Pelagibaculum spongiae: one gene and its partner. The protein of the gene in region 1 binds, or shares a complex with, the protein of each later gene. Links are inferred from orthologs where the notes say so. Each region holds a gene or a part of one and is shown on either strand. Other genes may lie near its edges.

What was found.
Region 2: the proteins of panD (region 1) and panM are in contact, whole or in part, in a crystal structure (PDB 4CRY), measured with the Escherichia coli proteins. The link is inferred for Pelagibaculum spongiae from one-to-one orthologs.

The regions. Positions count from the first base shown.
Region 1 is NZ_QDDL01000001.1:1,092,064-1,101,220, reverse strand. Bases 3,308-6,054 are described here. They hold panD (aspartate 1-decarboxylase), read right to left. Parts: upstream 4,998-6,054; coding sequence 4,617-4,997; downstream 3,308-4,616. Other genes in these bases: panB (3-methyl-2-oxobutanoate hydroxymethyltransferase), read right to left, coding at 6,047-6,054; panC (pantoate--beta-alanine ligase), read right to left, coding at 5,105-5,956; DC094_RS04685 (acetyl-CoA C-acetyltransferase), read right to left, coding at 3,308-4,155. Outside these bases: DC094_RS04705 (hypothetical protein), read left to right, coding at 1-67; DC094_RS04700 (hypothetical protein), read right to left, coding at 640-1,203; DC094_RS04695 (hypothetical protein), read right to left, coding at 1,228-1,737; DC094_RS04690 (hypothetical protein), read right to left, coding at 1,873-2,226; more of DC094_RS04685, read right to left, coding at 2,977-3,307; more of panB, read right to left, coding at 6,055-6,844; folK (2-amino-4-hydroxy-6-hydroxymethyldihydropteridine diphosphokinase), read right to left, coding at 6,900-7,382; polynucleotide adenylyltransferase PcnB, read right to left, coding at 7,382-8,713. UniProt on the Escherichia coli protein: Catalyzes the pyruvoyl-dependent decarboxylation of aspartate to produce beta-alanine.
Region 2 is NZ_QDDL01000002.1:622,659-629,122, reverse strand. What follows is about bases 27-2,779. They hold panM (aspartate 1-decarboxylase autocleavage activator PanM), read right to left. Parts: upstream 1,734-2,779; coding sequence 1,320-1,733; downstream 27-1,319. Other genes in these bases: DC094_RS08780 (homoserine kinase), read right to left, coding at 1,814-2,743; ccoS (cbb3-type cytochrome oxidase assembly protein CcoS), read right to left, coding at 1,116-1,313; DC094_RS08795 (hypothetical protein), read left to right, coding at 395-1,045. Outside these bases: DC094_RS08775 (DUF2782 domain-containing protein), read right to left, coding at 2,811-3,131; DC094_RS08770 (YjiH family protein), read right to left, coding at 3,368-4,738; DC094_RS08765 (hypothetical protein), read right to left, coding at 4,875-6,464. UniProt on the Escherichia coli protein: Controls both the activation and catalytic activity of PanD in a coenzyme A (CoA)-dependent fashion.

The DNA of each region.
Region 1 (9,157 bases):
AATAAATAGTGCAGCGGATTCATTCTTTACATGTCACAATCTGACACCGGGGGTTTACTATGAATAGGATGATGACTGATTAAGGATAATGCCCGAAAATTTATTGCTGTGAACACCAATCGCCTCCGCCAATATTTAGATATAATTCCCATCGACTTAAAAAATTCTATTTTCATCATGTACCTAGAATTTCAATACGCCACCCATGATCTTAACTATATCCCAATCAATAAATCTAATGACCGGGATAACTGAAAAAAACTGACATTCAACGCGATTGCGGCAACCGTTTCTTCATTTCGAATACGATTATACTGAATTGATGTCACGACGAAAACCAGATTAACTCTGGTTATTGAAATTACATCTTATTTTAAAGCTTCTGACTTAAACTCACCCAATAAAAATGAGCAAATTTCAATACGCCACCCATGATCTTAACTATATCCCAATCAATAAATCTAATGACCGGGATAACTGAAAAAACTGGCATTCGATGCGATTGCGGCAGTCACTTTCTTCGTTTCGAATGCGATCATACCGAATTGATGCCACGGCGAAAACCAGATTAACTCTGGTTATTGAAATTACATCTTATTTTAAAGCTTCTGACTTAAACTCACCCAATAAAAATGAGCATCAGGAGGGTGGTTGTTTTCCAGATGTTTGTGCTTGCTGTTGCCAAGCCTCGGTTTGTTGTTTGACCCGCTCTTTAAACTGTTTGAGGTTCAGCGCATCGCCCATCGCATGGGCAAACTGTCTTGCACTGGCCATCACAGTGCTGCGACCGCTCATGGCAGAAGCCCACCAGCGAGCATCTGTTTTGATTTCTAATCGTTCAAAAATGGGCGGCAAACTGCTGTCCATATGTTTCTTATCAGTGCGCGCCATGCGAGCACTGGCATCAACTAATTCCAAATAATCTTTTAATGGCAGCGGATGAACCGTGTCTTTGATGTTAATGCTGGGTTTTCTTTCACTATCGACAAAAGGTTTTAATCGGGCGAAATTGTAATCATATCGGCGTTGATGATTTCTTTTTCGGCTTTTTTTCCTGCGATGATTACTCGCGGGTAATTCCGTTTCCACTCGCGCTTGAACTGAAGTGTAATTTGAGTCTTCCGGGGTTTGTGCAATGCCTGCACGAAGCGGGTTAAGATCGACATAAGCCATGCAGGTTAGCAGTGCTTGTTGATCGAGCAACGCTTGCGCTTTAAAGCGCCCTTCTCAAAAGCGGCCTTTGCATAGATCTTCCGCATTGGCGATGCGTGCTAGCGGCTCGTTAATTGAGCGCATAAACCAGCTAATGGAATAAAGCCGTTCTCGGTAAATCGTGTTGGCAGTGTCTTCAACCCACTGAACTTGCATATGGGTAAGTAAACGGTGCTTGTTTGGATCGAGATAATCTTTAACCCAAGGGTGAGGCGAAAACACTTTGCAGTATTGCAACAGCACCTGCCTAATATTCCAGCTTTTTGCACGCTCGACATCGACATAAACTACTAGATGATAATGATTCGACATCACAGCGTAAGCTGCGATATCAACCGCAAATGCCTTGCTCAGCCGATCAATTCTATCGACAATCCACTGGCGACGGTGATCGTAATTCTTACGGTGCTTTTTAAGTAGCGTTGGATCTTCACCACACAGCCACCCTCGCCTAACACAACGCGAAATTACATGGAGAAATGGATTTTCTTTCGGATCGTATAGAATAGCTCTAGGTGCTGGCATGATGTGAAAATGACAACTTTTTCAAGTGCCGTTCCTGCAAAAATCAACGGTTGCCAAAGATTAAATCAATGGCAACCATATGAGAAATCAAATGTTTTTTGGCAAGTATAAATAGTATCTTGGGTGGCGTTATTCTTATGCTTTATCTAGAGAACCACCATTCTCCCAAACTCTAAACCTTTCAGCCGCATTTGAGTCAAGGCTTAGTGAGTAGTCAATTGGTATTTCAATGCGCCCTTGTCTCTTTGTCGCAGCGTAGAGTTTATCTGAATAGAACAATATTCCCTTTCCATAGAAATACTTTTTAAGTGTTGGGCAATGTTCTTCAATTTCCTTCAGAGAGGAATGTGAAAAATCAGAATCAAGATTATTCGTGGAATAAACTAACCTAAATCCTTTGAACAGATCTTCATTGTTTTCGATAAGGTTTCTAAAACTATTAGCAGGTTCATGCAGTAATATTGCATTTACTGCACTTTGAAGTCTCATTATCCTTTCTTGCTGACTCTCTATTCGCACGAAACTATCCTTGTATTGTTAACATTGTATTGGTAGGAAACCCCGTTTTTCTTGGCTTGACTATCCAGATATTTCCGGTATCAGAGGCTGTAAATTCGCCAGTTAATCAGTCCCGTCAATACAATGTCTCGGTTATTAGTCAATTAGCAATGGGTTTCACTGTTACTGCTAATTTTGTTGATCGAATATCCCGATATCACCCGGTTATCCGAGCCGCTCGGTTTGCCTGTTGGCTCGGTTTATTAGCGATACGTGCTTTCCGAATGCATCTTTAGATGGCGCTAAGTATCTGCTAGACAAATGTTATTTTGTAATTCTACCGCTATTGATAATCTAATCAAAGGGTTTGGTTGGATTTGAGGCGCTTGCAGTGTAATTGGCAGGTGGTTGTTTGATCTGAAGTAAGTTCTTTTACCATCCATGGCCATGGTTCCCCGCCCTCCGTGGCGAGGATGACGCGGGGGCTAGTAATGAAAACTGAGTAGCCAAACTATGGATGACGCAGGGGCTAGCAATGAAAACTGAGTAGCCAAACTATGGATGACGCGGTGGCCAGCAATTAAAACCGAATAACCGAACTATGGATGACGCGCTGGCTAGCAATAAAACGAAGGTGCGGTGAAAGTTTTTGAGGGATTTAAAAAGAAGCATTCAAGGTATTTCAGCCAGGCTGCTGCAGGCTGAATTGAAACAGCCCGACCGAAATAGGGTGGTGTTTTTTTAACGCGCGAGCGCTAATGCAACACCCTGGCCGCCGCCAATGCATAATGTCGCCACGCCTTTTTTGGCGTCGCGTTTTTGCATTTCGTGGATCAGGCTAACCAGAATACGACAACCGGATGCACCAATTGGGTGGCCCAGTGCGATTGCACCGCCGTTGACGTTTAATTTTTCAGCATCAATCTTCAGTTCTTTGCCTACGGCAATTGCTTGCGCGGCGAAAGCTTCATTCGCTTCGATCAAATCGAGTTGATCCATGCTCCAGCCAGCTTTTTCCAGACACTTGCGAGTGGCTGGTACCGGGCCAATACCCATAATTGATGGGTCAACACCAGCGCTCGCTGATGCAGCAATGGTTGCCAGAGGCGTTAAACCCAGTTCTGCGGCTTTTTCGGCAGAACAAACAATCACAGCGGCTGCGCCGTCATTAATGCCAGAAGCATTAGCGGCGGTTACCGTGCCATCTTTTTTAAAGGCCGGGCGAAGCTTGGTCATGCCTTCGATGTCGGCACCGTGACGAGGGTATTCATCCTGATCAAAAATGATTGGATCTTTACGACGCTGTGGAATTGAAACGGCAATAATCTCGTCGTTAAATTTACCAGCATTTTGCGCCGCTTCGGCCTTGTTTTGCGAAGTGACTGCAAACAAGTCTTGTTCCTGGCGACTAATTGAATATTTTTCTGCCAAGTTCTCGGCAGTAATACCCATGTGGTAGTCATTGAAAGCATCCCATAATCCATCGCTGATCATGGTGTCTTGCAATTCCCAGTTACCCATTTTTTTGCCATCACGGGAAGCAGGCAGAATATGTGCCGATGCACTCATATTTTCCTGACCGCCAGCAATAATCATTTCTGCTTCACCCAAAGCAATCGCTTGGGCTGCCAGTTGAACAGCTTTTAAACCACTGCCGCAAACCTTGTTAATGGTCATGCATGGGGTTTCGGCTTTCAGGCCAGCATTGATTGAAGCCTGACGCGCAGGGTTTTGACCACAGCCAGCAGTTAATACTTGGCCGAGGATGACTTCATCGATTTGTTCAGGTTGGATTTTGCTACTTTGCAGCAAGCCGCGAATAACGGTTGCGCCCAATTCGGTAGCTGGAACACCGGCAAGGCTGCCGCCAAAACTTCCGATTGCGGTACGACCCGCGGCAACTATGACTACTTCGTGCATCTTGTGACTCCTGTTTGTTTTTGTTCTTCCTTGTGCGAATGCAGGTTTTGCTAGTGATTAAGCTGCTAGCAAGGTCTGTGATCATAAAGTGCTTTTTATCTTGGATACAACTGTATAACGACGTAATTGTCAGATAAATAAAAGGGCGGGGTGGTACGTACCAACCTGTAAGCGGTAGGTTCACCTTTAAACACCGAATTTGTTTTAACCATCACCATCCATGGCAACTGGGTGACTCAAAAGGATGTAATAAATGCAGAAAATGCAGGGACGCAACTTTTCTGCCCGGCATCTCGGCTTTGGCATTCTGCGTCGCTCTACCTTCTGCATCCATGCAGTCGTCTTTGGTGAGGATGACGTGCTCGGCAGATTTTGCTGAATGGTTTTAATTTTTTAAACAAAAAAAACGCCGTGCAAATTGCTTTGCACGGCGTTTTTTCGGTTTTCGGTCGACTTAATAATTAAGCGACTTGAACCGGGATGGCGTTGCTGGAACGAACAATTTCGTTCCCTTCGCCGATATAAACCAGGTGTGGTTTATATGCACGGGCTTCTTGATCGCTCATTGCAGAATATGCGCAGATAATTACACGATCACCAACAGAAGCTCGGTGTGCTGCTGCACCATTTACAGAGATGATTCTGGAGCCGGCTTCTGCGCGAATTGCGTAGGTTGTGAACCGCTCGCCATTGGCGATGTTGTAGATCTGGATTTGCTCGTGGTCGAGAATTCCTGATGCGTCCAACAGTTCACTATCAATTGCACATGAACCTTCATACTCTAACTCGGCATGGGTAACCCTTGCCTGGTGCAACTTGCCTTTAAGCATTGTGTGTTGCATTGCACTCTCCAGTCTTCTCTTAGAATTTGCTACTTCTTGCAACAGCACTACGGCACTTTACCGAGCCCGCTGTTGAAAGGCGGCCGATTATCACTCAGCCCAGCCGTTTATTGCAAAAAAATTTGCTCATTGTCAATAAGACGTGTTTGGCCTAATGCGGCGGCGGCCAGTATAACCAGCTCTTTATCGGTTGCGCCAGCCGGTTCTAGGTCATTTCGTCGGGCAATATTGAAGTAATCCGGTTTAAAACCGAGTTGTTCAAGTTTGCACTTGGCATGTTCCGAAATTTGATCAAATTCCACATCGCCAGTACGGATTTTTTCAGCGGCTTCAAGTAGTACCTGACGAAGTTTTGGTGCCAGTGACCGCTGATGAATATTCAAATAACCGTTGCGCGAGCTCATCGCTAAACCATCGGATTCACGCACTAATTCACCGCCGATAATTTCGATCGGCATGCAAAGGTCGTGGACCATTTTGCGAATCACTTGCAGCTGTTGAAAATCTTTTTCACCGAAAACTGCTAAGTCTGGCTGTACCAGATTAAACAGTTTGGTGACGACGGTGGTTATGCCGCCAAAGAATACCGGCCGGCTAGAACCGCAATGGTGTTGGGTGATATTAGGAACGGCTACTCGAGTTTGGTCTTCTAGTGCGCAGGGGTAAATTTCTTCTAGCGGCGGGCAGAAAACTAAATCGGTTTGATATTGATCGAGCTGCTGGCAATCTTGATCCAGTGTTCTTGGATAGCTTTCGAGGTCTTCGCCGGGTGCAAATTGCATCGGATTAACAAAAATACTGACAATTACCTTGTCTGCCTTTTGCTTGGCTTTTTCTACTAGAGATAAATGTCCCTGATGCAGATTCCCCATTGTCGGTACAAAACCAACAATCAACCCCTGATGACGCCACTGACGAACTTGCTGGCGAAGTTCAGCGGTACTTTTTACTATCTGCATGTTCACTACCTGATCGACTAATGGCCGGCGATCAGTTAATAGCGCACTGAATATTGTCAGGCGCTAGGCTGCTGGCACCGGCAATAAAAATTATTTGAAACTGTGCTCTGCGGTTGGAAATTGCAGGTTTTTAACTTGGCTGACGTAGGCTGCAACGGCAGATGCAATGGATCCATTAGAATCGGCCATAAAATCTTTAACAAATTTAGGGCGCTTGCCACTGGTGACGCCGAGCATGTCGTGCATTACTAAAATTTGACCATCACAATAAGCACCGGCACCTATGCCAATCACTGGAATGGAAACTTGCTGACTGACAGATTGAGCCAATGATGAAGGGACGCATTCCAACAACAACATGTTGGCGCCCGCATGTTCTAGCTGAACTGCTTCATCGATGATTGAGGTTGCTTGAGCATCGTTACGGCCCTGCACTTTATAGCCACTGAGCAGGTTGACCTGTTGTGGCATTAAGCCCAAATGGGCGCAAACCGGAATACCACCGCGAACCATTTTTCTGACCAAGTCACACATCCAAGCGCCGCCTTCTAGCTTGACGATCTCGGCACCGGCACGCATTAATTGTGCGGCATTGGCCAAGCCTTCAGCTTCAGTGGCGTAACTCATAAATGGCATGTCAGCCATCAATAGTGCATTGGGTTTTGCCGCAGCAACCGCTCGGGTGTGATAAACGATATCTTCTACGGTAACTGGAACGGTGCTGCCCTTGCCCTGAAGTACCATGCCGAGTGAGTCACCCACTAGCAGCATATCCACTGCTTGCTGATCGAACAGCGCGGCAAAACTGGCATCGTATGCGGTAAGAGAAGCAATTTTTTCGCCCTTTTGCTTCATATGAGCAAGGCGAGATAGGGTGATTTTGTTCATCAGTGCTGCACTTAAAGTATCGGGAACGCGGCTAAAAGTACCAAGTTGGCAGGTTTCAGTCTATGAGCCTGAGCGAATGGTCAGAACAATTTTCCAATAACTGCTCAATCGGGCGGCCATCAGGCAGTTTTAGCTCAGGCGCTAATTCATGTAACGGCTTGAGTACAAAGTCTCTTTCGGCAATGCCAGGGTGGGGCACTGTCAACCTAGGGTGATTAATTTGTTGCTGGTCATAGATTAATAAATCTAGGTCAAGCGTTCGTTCGCCCCAGCGCCGGTTTCGGACTCGCCCATGCTCATTTTCAATTGCTTGCAGTGCATCGAGTAGGGCGATAGGTGCTAATTCGGTTTTTAACATGGCAACGGCGTTGACGTAATCTGGCTGGTCTTGCGGCCCCATTGGGCTGCTTGAATAGAGGCGTGATATGGTCACCACGCCTAATTTTTCCAGTTCAGCTTGCGCTTTTAGCAACTGCTGTTTGGGTTGTTCAAGATTGCTGCCTAGACCAATCCAGCTGGTTGCGATTGCACTGCTCATTACTCAAAAGATCCCTGGTCAGAGGTTGGCTGCTCTGCAGCACCACTACTTTTACCGCTAGGTTTTCTACGGCGACGAGGACGGCGCTTTTTCGGCCCACCTAGCTGGCGAACCATTTTGCTTTTCTCTTCTGTGCCACCGGTTTGGAATTCAGTCCACCAATCGGTTAGCTCGGCACAATCTTCACCGCTTTCTTTACGCAGTAAAAGAATGTCATAAGCAGCGCGGAACCTTGGGTGCTCAAATAAGCGCCATGCACGACGGCCTTGGCGTTTATGCAGCCTAAACTGCAAGCTCCACATTTCTCGAGTAGGCAATGAGAAACGCTTAGGAATTGAAATGCGGCTTAATTGCTGTTCTAACACATCATTAATCGCGTTGTGTTCAGCAATATGCGCTTCAGTACCTTTATTTAGCTGGTGGTCATGTGCCCGTTGAATGGCTGGCCACAAAATAACCGCCATTAAAAATGCCGGGGTCACTGGCTGGTCATTTTTAATGCGTGAATCAGTATTCAGGCAAGCTTGGTGAATCAGCTTGCGATAGCCTTCACCATGCTCGGGATCCTTCAGGCAATCAGCTGTTTGTGGAAACAGTACTGCAAATAAGCCAAAGCGACTTAACTGCTCAAAACTGGCTGCAGCATGGCCGGAGAAAAATAGCTTAAGGAATTCTTCAAACAGCCGCGCCGAAGGAATATCTTCTAGCAATGTTGCTAGAGACGGGATGCATGTGGCGGTATTTGGCTCAATTTCAAAATCAAGCTTGGCAGCAAAGCGAGCGGCTCGCAGCATGCGAACCGGATCTTCCCGATAGCGGGTTTCCGGATCACCAATCATGCGAATTTTCTTGGCTTTAAGGTCTTCTACGCCATTGCTGAAATCGATAACGCTGAAATCATCAATGTTGTAGTACAAACCATTAATAGTGAAGTCCCGGCGTTCGGCGTCATCATCCAAGTTGCCCCAGACATTATCGCGGCGAATCATTCCTGACTCATCACTACTTGCCTGATCGGCAGTGCTGCCTTCTTTATGGCTGGCACGGAAGGTCGCGGTTTCGATAATTTCGCGGCCAAAATGGATGTGCGCCAAACGAAAGCGGCGGCCAATTAGACGGCAATTGCTAAACAATGCCTTGATTTGCTCAGGCGTTGCATCGGTAGCAATATCGAAATCTTTAGGAGCCTTGCCAAGTAATATGTCTCGAACACCACCGCCTACCAGATAGGCTTGGTAGCCAGCTTTATTAAGTCGATAGAGTACTTTCAACGCGTTAGGGCTGATTTGCTTGCGACTGATCTGGTGATCTGGGCGAGGAATCGTTCTCATCTGGGGAGCTGGTGTCCTTGGGGTCAGCCATGTACGGCAATTGCTGACAATTCGCTGGATAAGAGATGGGGATTTCGAGGCAGTCAAGGTTTACGTCACGCTCAGGTTGGCAGGGCTACTAAATGATCGAGCCGGGATGATATCACGCTCTGAACAGGATGGAAGGAATCTCTATTGATGGTGGGCAGAGAGATAGTAGATTTTGCAGGTTTTTAGCAAATTATGCCCCGGGGATAGAATCCCCGGGCCAGTCAGGTCATTTGAGGCGCCTTTTATGGCTTACTGACGGTTTGGGCTGTTTTTGTTATTTTTCTCGCCGCGTACCGTTGTATTGTTATTGTTGTCTTGCCTCTATTTTTCTTCTTCTTATTTTTTATTCTTCTTATTATTTTTTTGGGTAGAGGATGAACCTCTAATGTGATCGCTCTTTTTATTATTGATATC
Region 2 (6,464 bases), on another replicon or contig:
CAATTTGAAAACCCGATTGCTTAACTGCAATCGGGTTTTTTTATGTCTGTAGGAAATGAATAAAACAAAAAAATATTGGCCAGGTAACCACTGTAATCCCCGAATGTCGTCGCTCGGGCCTACAGCTGCTCGGTAACGACCCACGATGCCAAGCATTTAATTTCGGGTGAATTTTAGATAGGTTGACACCGAGCGTTAGCGAGCTGCAACTTGACCATGCTGCAATTAATGCCAAAGGCCAGATTGAATTGCGGTTAATTCCAAAGATTGGGATTGAGCCGCTGCCATTAATTGTTTACGTGTATTGATCCTTAATCAGAGATACCGAAAATAAGGCTAAACAGGCATAATGTTGTGAGACGTAGTTGAATTAACAAGCTGATCTTAAAAAATTATGAAACCCTTTTTCTCATCATTGATTGCTGTTGTTGTTTTATTGGTGCTGGCGTTGTGGCTTTTTCCCAGCGAGCCAGCTCGTAATATTCCACCACCTTGGCAAATTGAAACCACTGAAAATAACTCGATTCGTGTGATGGGAATTACCTTGCGACAAACTCGTTTGCAGCAAGTGGTCGATTTATATGGTGAACCACCTGCAGTTAGTTTGTTTGAAGATACAGATGGTTCTCGTCAACTGGAGGCTTTCTTCCAGACGCTGGATCTAAATGGTTTGCGAGCACGAATGGTTTTAGTACTTTTGGCCGATGATCTAACGCTGCAGCAGTTATATGATCGGGGTGCTCGAATTCAAAATGTTGAGTCGGGCGGTAAGCGGATTAGCTTGAATAAGACCGACTTAGCTTTGGCATTTCAGTTACCGGTTCGTGCGATTAGTTATTTGCCAAAAACCGATTTACCAGAAGATATTTTAGAGCAACGCTTTGGCCAGCCGGCTGAAAAACGCCCAGTAATGGCACATCCCGATGCTGAGGTTGGCTCAGAAAAAGCTAAAGAACAGCAGTCGGTTGAATGGATTTATCCAAAGAAACAGTTGCAAATAACGGTCAGTGATTCAGCGCGTGAAGTGCTGCATTATGGTCGCTAGCAATGGCTCTAAACACTAGATAAACAAGCGAGAAATATTTTAGAATCGCAAAAAAACCGCCTTTCTCTATTTATTGAGAGGGCGGTTTTTTTATGGAGTGCTCGATAGATTTCTGATCTAAATCGTCGACATCTTCGTCAAGTAAGATCCGGCTGGCTTCGCCCTCTAAGTCATCAAACTGCCCGGACTTAGCGCTCCAGATAAATACCAGCAACATCACTGCACCGATAATTAGCATTAAAGGAATCAGCGTATAGATCACATCCATAGCGGCTTACCCTTGAGTAGTTAGCGCGAGCTTTTTGCGAAAAATCTGCATTTGCTCTTGGTAACCACAATGATTAAGAAACTGCTGAGCATCTTCAGAAGAAGCCAAAATACAAATTTCTTTGGCTTTAGCTTCTAGCGCATTTTGCTCCATTTGTTCTAATAAGAAGCGACCAACACCTCTTTTTCGCGTGACTTCTCGTACCGTGATGACACTGATTTCTACGGTGCCTTGGTTGACTGGGCCCATGATAGCGGCAGCTAAATAGCGACCATTAAACATTGCTACCCAAATTTTACTGCCCTGAACAATTGCATCGCGCCAAAAGCTCTGGATATCGGGTTCTTCCGGAAAGATTTTGCTTAGCTGATCTTCGGTAAACGGATCCAGTTCTGTAAGGGGAAAGGCGCTTAATCGCATATAACCTGCTCAAGTAATGAAAACACACGGATCGTCGCTTGATCATAAAAGATCGGCAAAATGCCAATCTTTATGGGTGATCAGGGGCGCGCATCCAATAACAGATCCCGCATTTGCGTAGGATCCTTTAACTCAGTCAGTTCACCGTCGCGAGGGTTCAATACATCAGTCAGACGGGATAACCAGAAACGCAAAGCTGCTGCCCGTTGCATGGCAGGTAATGCTTGTTTCTCAGCTTCCGACAAGCTGCGCTGAGATTGATAACCCTCCAGCAAAGCTTCTAGCTTATCGCGATTGAAACTGGTCAAACTGTCTCGGCACCAATCCAGTGCAGTGATCGCAATATCAAACACTAGCACATCGTCACAAGCGAAGAAGAAATCCAACATGCCGGATAATTCATCGCCATCAAAAAGAGCGTTGTCGCGGAATAAATCACCATGAACAACGCCCCGCGGCAAACTTTGCCAGTCGATGGCTTGTTGAAAAACCAGCTCATCTTTTAACAGCTGCTGGTCTTTCTCTGGCAGGGCAGACATCATTTCGCCGGCTGCCTGCATTCGCCAGCTATGACCCATTTCATTATCTCGATGATCAGGATAATCAGCGCATAGCAAGTGCATTTTTGCCAACTCTGCACCAATGATTCGACAATGGCTGAACAGGGTTTTTTCTAGTACTTCACCTGGCAGGCGGACTGCTAACTGAGCGGGCTTGCCGTGTTTTTCACTGAAGCAGGCGAATAAACTGCCATCGGCTCTTTTTAACGGCCAGCCACAGCGTAAACCACCCGCATGTAAAAAGTTGGTCAGATTGAGGAAATAAGGCAGTTCTTCTGCTTCGGTTTGTTCAAAAATAGTCAGAACAAACTCACCCTGGTCGGTGGTGACAAAATAATTGGTATTCACCACACCTGCACTGATTCCACGGTAGCGAACCAGCTGGCCTACTTGATAGCTGTCGAGAAAGGCCTGTAATTCATCTCGATCAATAGTGGTGTACACCGACATTCAGTAAAACTCCCTGATCTTCTATCAGAACTGTAAGGTCACCAAAAAACTTGAGTCTTATGGCCTGTTACCATCGAAATAATACCCAGGTTGGTGGCGCACTAGGTGGCCCCAAATCGATTCCCCGACGTTGAAAGTTACCTTCGCCATTTGGGTCAATCAGAAAGTAAGGCTTGCCAATGCTCGGCACCACCTTGATCAGATAGAGTCGGCCATTAATCCGGTACTCGTAAGCTGTTTTGTCGTCATTGGTGCTGATGGTGATTTCCGGTTCTGGCAGATTACCCGGTGCCACAGACGGTTGTGAGAGAGGACTGTTTAGATCATCAGCAGCGAATACTATTGAACTGCTAAGCAGCAAGCCTGCCAAGGCTGCAAGATTTTTCATTTTTCTGTCCTGCTAATTGGCTTGTCATCGATTATAACCAGCCAAAGCAGGTGCTTGAAAATAAAAGCGGAGTTTTCTGCAAATTAGTTACTTTTGAATGATCTATCAATAAACTTTGTTGGCTTAAAATGTTGAGTTGATAGAACGAATTTAGCGCAAAAAAAAGGGCAAACTGAAACGTCAGATTACCCTTGGTTTTGTATCATCATGTGAAAGAAAATCTGGGGGATTTCCAATCAAAATATGAGATGCGCAACCCCGGCGATTACCGGCAAGGTCACCAGCGTTCTTAATATAAAAATCACAAATAACTCACCCAGCGTTACTGGAATCTTGCTGCCTAATAACAACGCCCCTACTTCTGATAAATAAATCAGCTGGGTGAGCGATAAAGCAGCAATGACAAAGCGAGTCATTTCACTTTCAATCGATGAAGCAAGAATCGCCGGTACAAACATATCGGCGAAGCCAACGACCATGGTGGTTGATGCTTGCTGAGCTTCTGGAATCTGTAATAACTCCAGTAATGGCAAGAAAGGCATGCCTAGCCAGTTAAATATGGGGGTATGTTCGGCGATCACCAAAGCTACGGTGCCGATTGCCATAATCACTGGTAATACGCCAAATACCATATCAACGGCATTTTTTATCCCATCAACAAATACTTGGCTCGGATTTTTAACTTCTGCTGCACGCTGCAGTGCTTTTTCCAGACCCCAGCTAAAGCTACTTTTGCCCGCTGGAATTAAATCATGTTCAGCAGTACGTTGGCTGCCATCAAAGAATAAGTCTTTCTTGCGTGATAGCGGAGGCAGTTTGGGAACAATAAAGGCTGCTACAACACCAGCCAAACAGACTGTGGCGTAGAAAGGCAAAAACAAATGCTCTAGCCCGACTTCGGCAATCACCACCAGTGAAAAAGTAATTGAAACTGCCGAGAAGGTAGTGCCGATCACCGCCGCTTCGCGTTGGGTATAGAACTTGGTTTCGTACTGTTTGCTGGTCATTAAGATGCCAACACTGCCATCACCCAACCAGCTAGCCATGCAATCGATGGCTGAACGACCTGGCAAATTAAACAAAGGCCGCATCACTTTGGTTGCCATGGCACCGAGTAATTCTAGTAAGCCGAAGTTCATTAATAGTGGCAATAACAAACCAGCAAAAATAAATACTGCAAACAAGGTTGGTAGTAAATCGTTAAGAACTAATCCGCCAGTGGCACCGGAGCGTAATATTTCTGGGCCAAGGCCAAAATAGGTTAAGGCAACAAAAATAGCGCCACACACCCGAACTGCTAACCAGCCTTTGCTTGGGCTGAATAGATCGCGTAAAAATTCAGATCCAGCAATTTTTTTTGGTTTGAATAAAGTTGCAGCAGCACTGACCAGCGCAGTAAAGATAACCACAGCTGAAATAATACCAGTAATGCTATCGCCTAATAGCACTTTTAACTGCTTGGCTAATAAGGCAACCGGAATAGTAATTTCGCCATTAAAGCTAACAGGCGTAACAAATAGGGTCAGACCAATTAATGAAGGGATTAGAAAAGCCAACCAATTCAATGGCGAGGTTGATGATTTAATATCACAGGTCTGAGGCTGCATTTGTATTGCCCTGATAAAAACTAAACGAAAATCTCAAGCGCATAATTATGCTTTAAATTGAATAGTCATGGTAGGCAGAGCGAGCTGATCATTAGGTTTCTTGATTTGACTCATATGGAAAAGTTTAAGAGAGAAGCTATACCGAGTTGTCAGTTATATGCTCTTTGACTTGCCTTTCTACAGTATCAAGGTGTGCAATTAGCATTGATGGCGTCGAGTCTGATCGTCTTAGAGAAGTTAGAGAACTTGGAGGGGTTATGTCTGGATTCGTGTCTGTGGATTCTTCAGCTATTTCACTCAGTAATCGTTTTCTTTTAGAGGGCTGTAAAGAGTTCTGGGTTAAGTTAGGAGCGCTATGAGTACGAAGAAATTCATTATGAGAATGGAATGTTGGCAATCGTCCGGACTGCGACAACTCAATAGTGCTATTTGCTGCAGATTCATCAAGAGTATTTTCAGATGCAGATACTGAATTATTTAAAGCGCTAACTTGAAAAACGACCAAATTAGAAAGCGTTAGATTGATATTGCTTGAACTGTTGCTCGAGTTTTGTCTGGAAAAATCCCTTATAAGCATTTGCTGAGAAGAAGATCTTGAAATATTTAAGTCAGTAGTTGTGGTATTAGAGCTATCGCTAGAGTTTTGTCTGGAAGTCATTCCTATCTTTTGCACAATAACTTCTTGCAGCTCATGTTCACCAGAATGGCTTGTAGTATTTAAGCGAGGTAAATGGTGGGATTCTCTCCACGAATCTTGTATATTTTTTAATACTGGCAGAAGGCATTTACTACCTCTTCTTAGAAGTGTTGCTACAGGTCTACCTAGTTGCCAACTACCAAAAATAGCGGTTGAGCTAATTAATTCTGCTACAAGAACGGCGACAACAGGGTCTACATCTTTTGAGGTTAAATCTCTAATGATTGCTGCTGGGCCAAAGGCCGCCAAGCCGACACAAGCGGGAGCCAAAGCAAGCGAATAGCCGATTAAATTTGAGATGCCATAACCAGATAAAAATTGTTTTTTGATTTCAACGCAAGAAAATTGTGGATGGCTTCTGAATTGAGAGTGTTCTGTGATATTTTTCTTTTGTATTAAAATACGTAATGTTTGAAAAATGCGTCCAAGCGCAAAAACTGACGTTGCTGCAATAAAAATATTAGTAGAGAAGAATAGAATATCTTGTTGAATACTTGCATCTATTTCAAACGCTTCTTGGCCGATAGCCGAGCCAGAAGCTAAGTCAAAACCAGAACCAGATCCCGATCCAGATCCCGAAGCGACATCTGCTTGAAGCAGTAGATAAATAGATAAATAACGACTGAGTACTCGAGAAGGTATGTGAATAAGAAGAGGTAGTTCTCTGGCAATTTGTTTTGAGATAAAGTGTGAATTATTCGAATTATTAGGTTCAATTTGAAAATGAGACTCGTTGGGTGCAGCTAAAGCGGCCCGAGAGAACAAACCTCTTGCGAAATGAAATGTAAGGACAAATAAAATATTAAAAACATTCATCCAATCGCCCTGTTTGTTATTTCTTAGGCCCAATAATAGTACTCCGACTAAACCATAGGCAGTAAAACCAAACAGCAGCGGTAATGCTATAAAATCCCAAAGTAATCTTAGAAATGTTTTAAATTTCCCTGCGTTTGGGTTCCCCCAACCTCTGTAGCTTCTAGATCGTTGAAGTGAATGGGGCCTATTTGATTTTTTTCGCTTAGAAAAAGG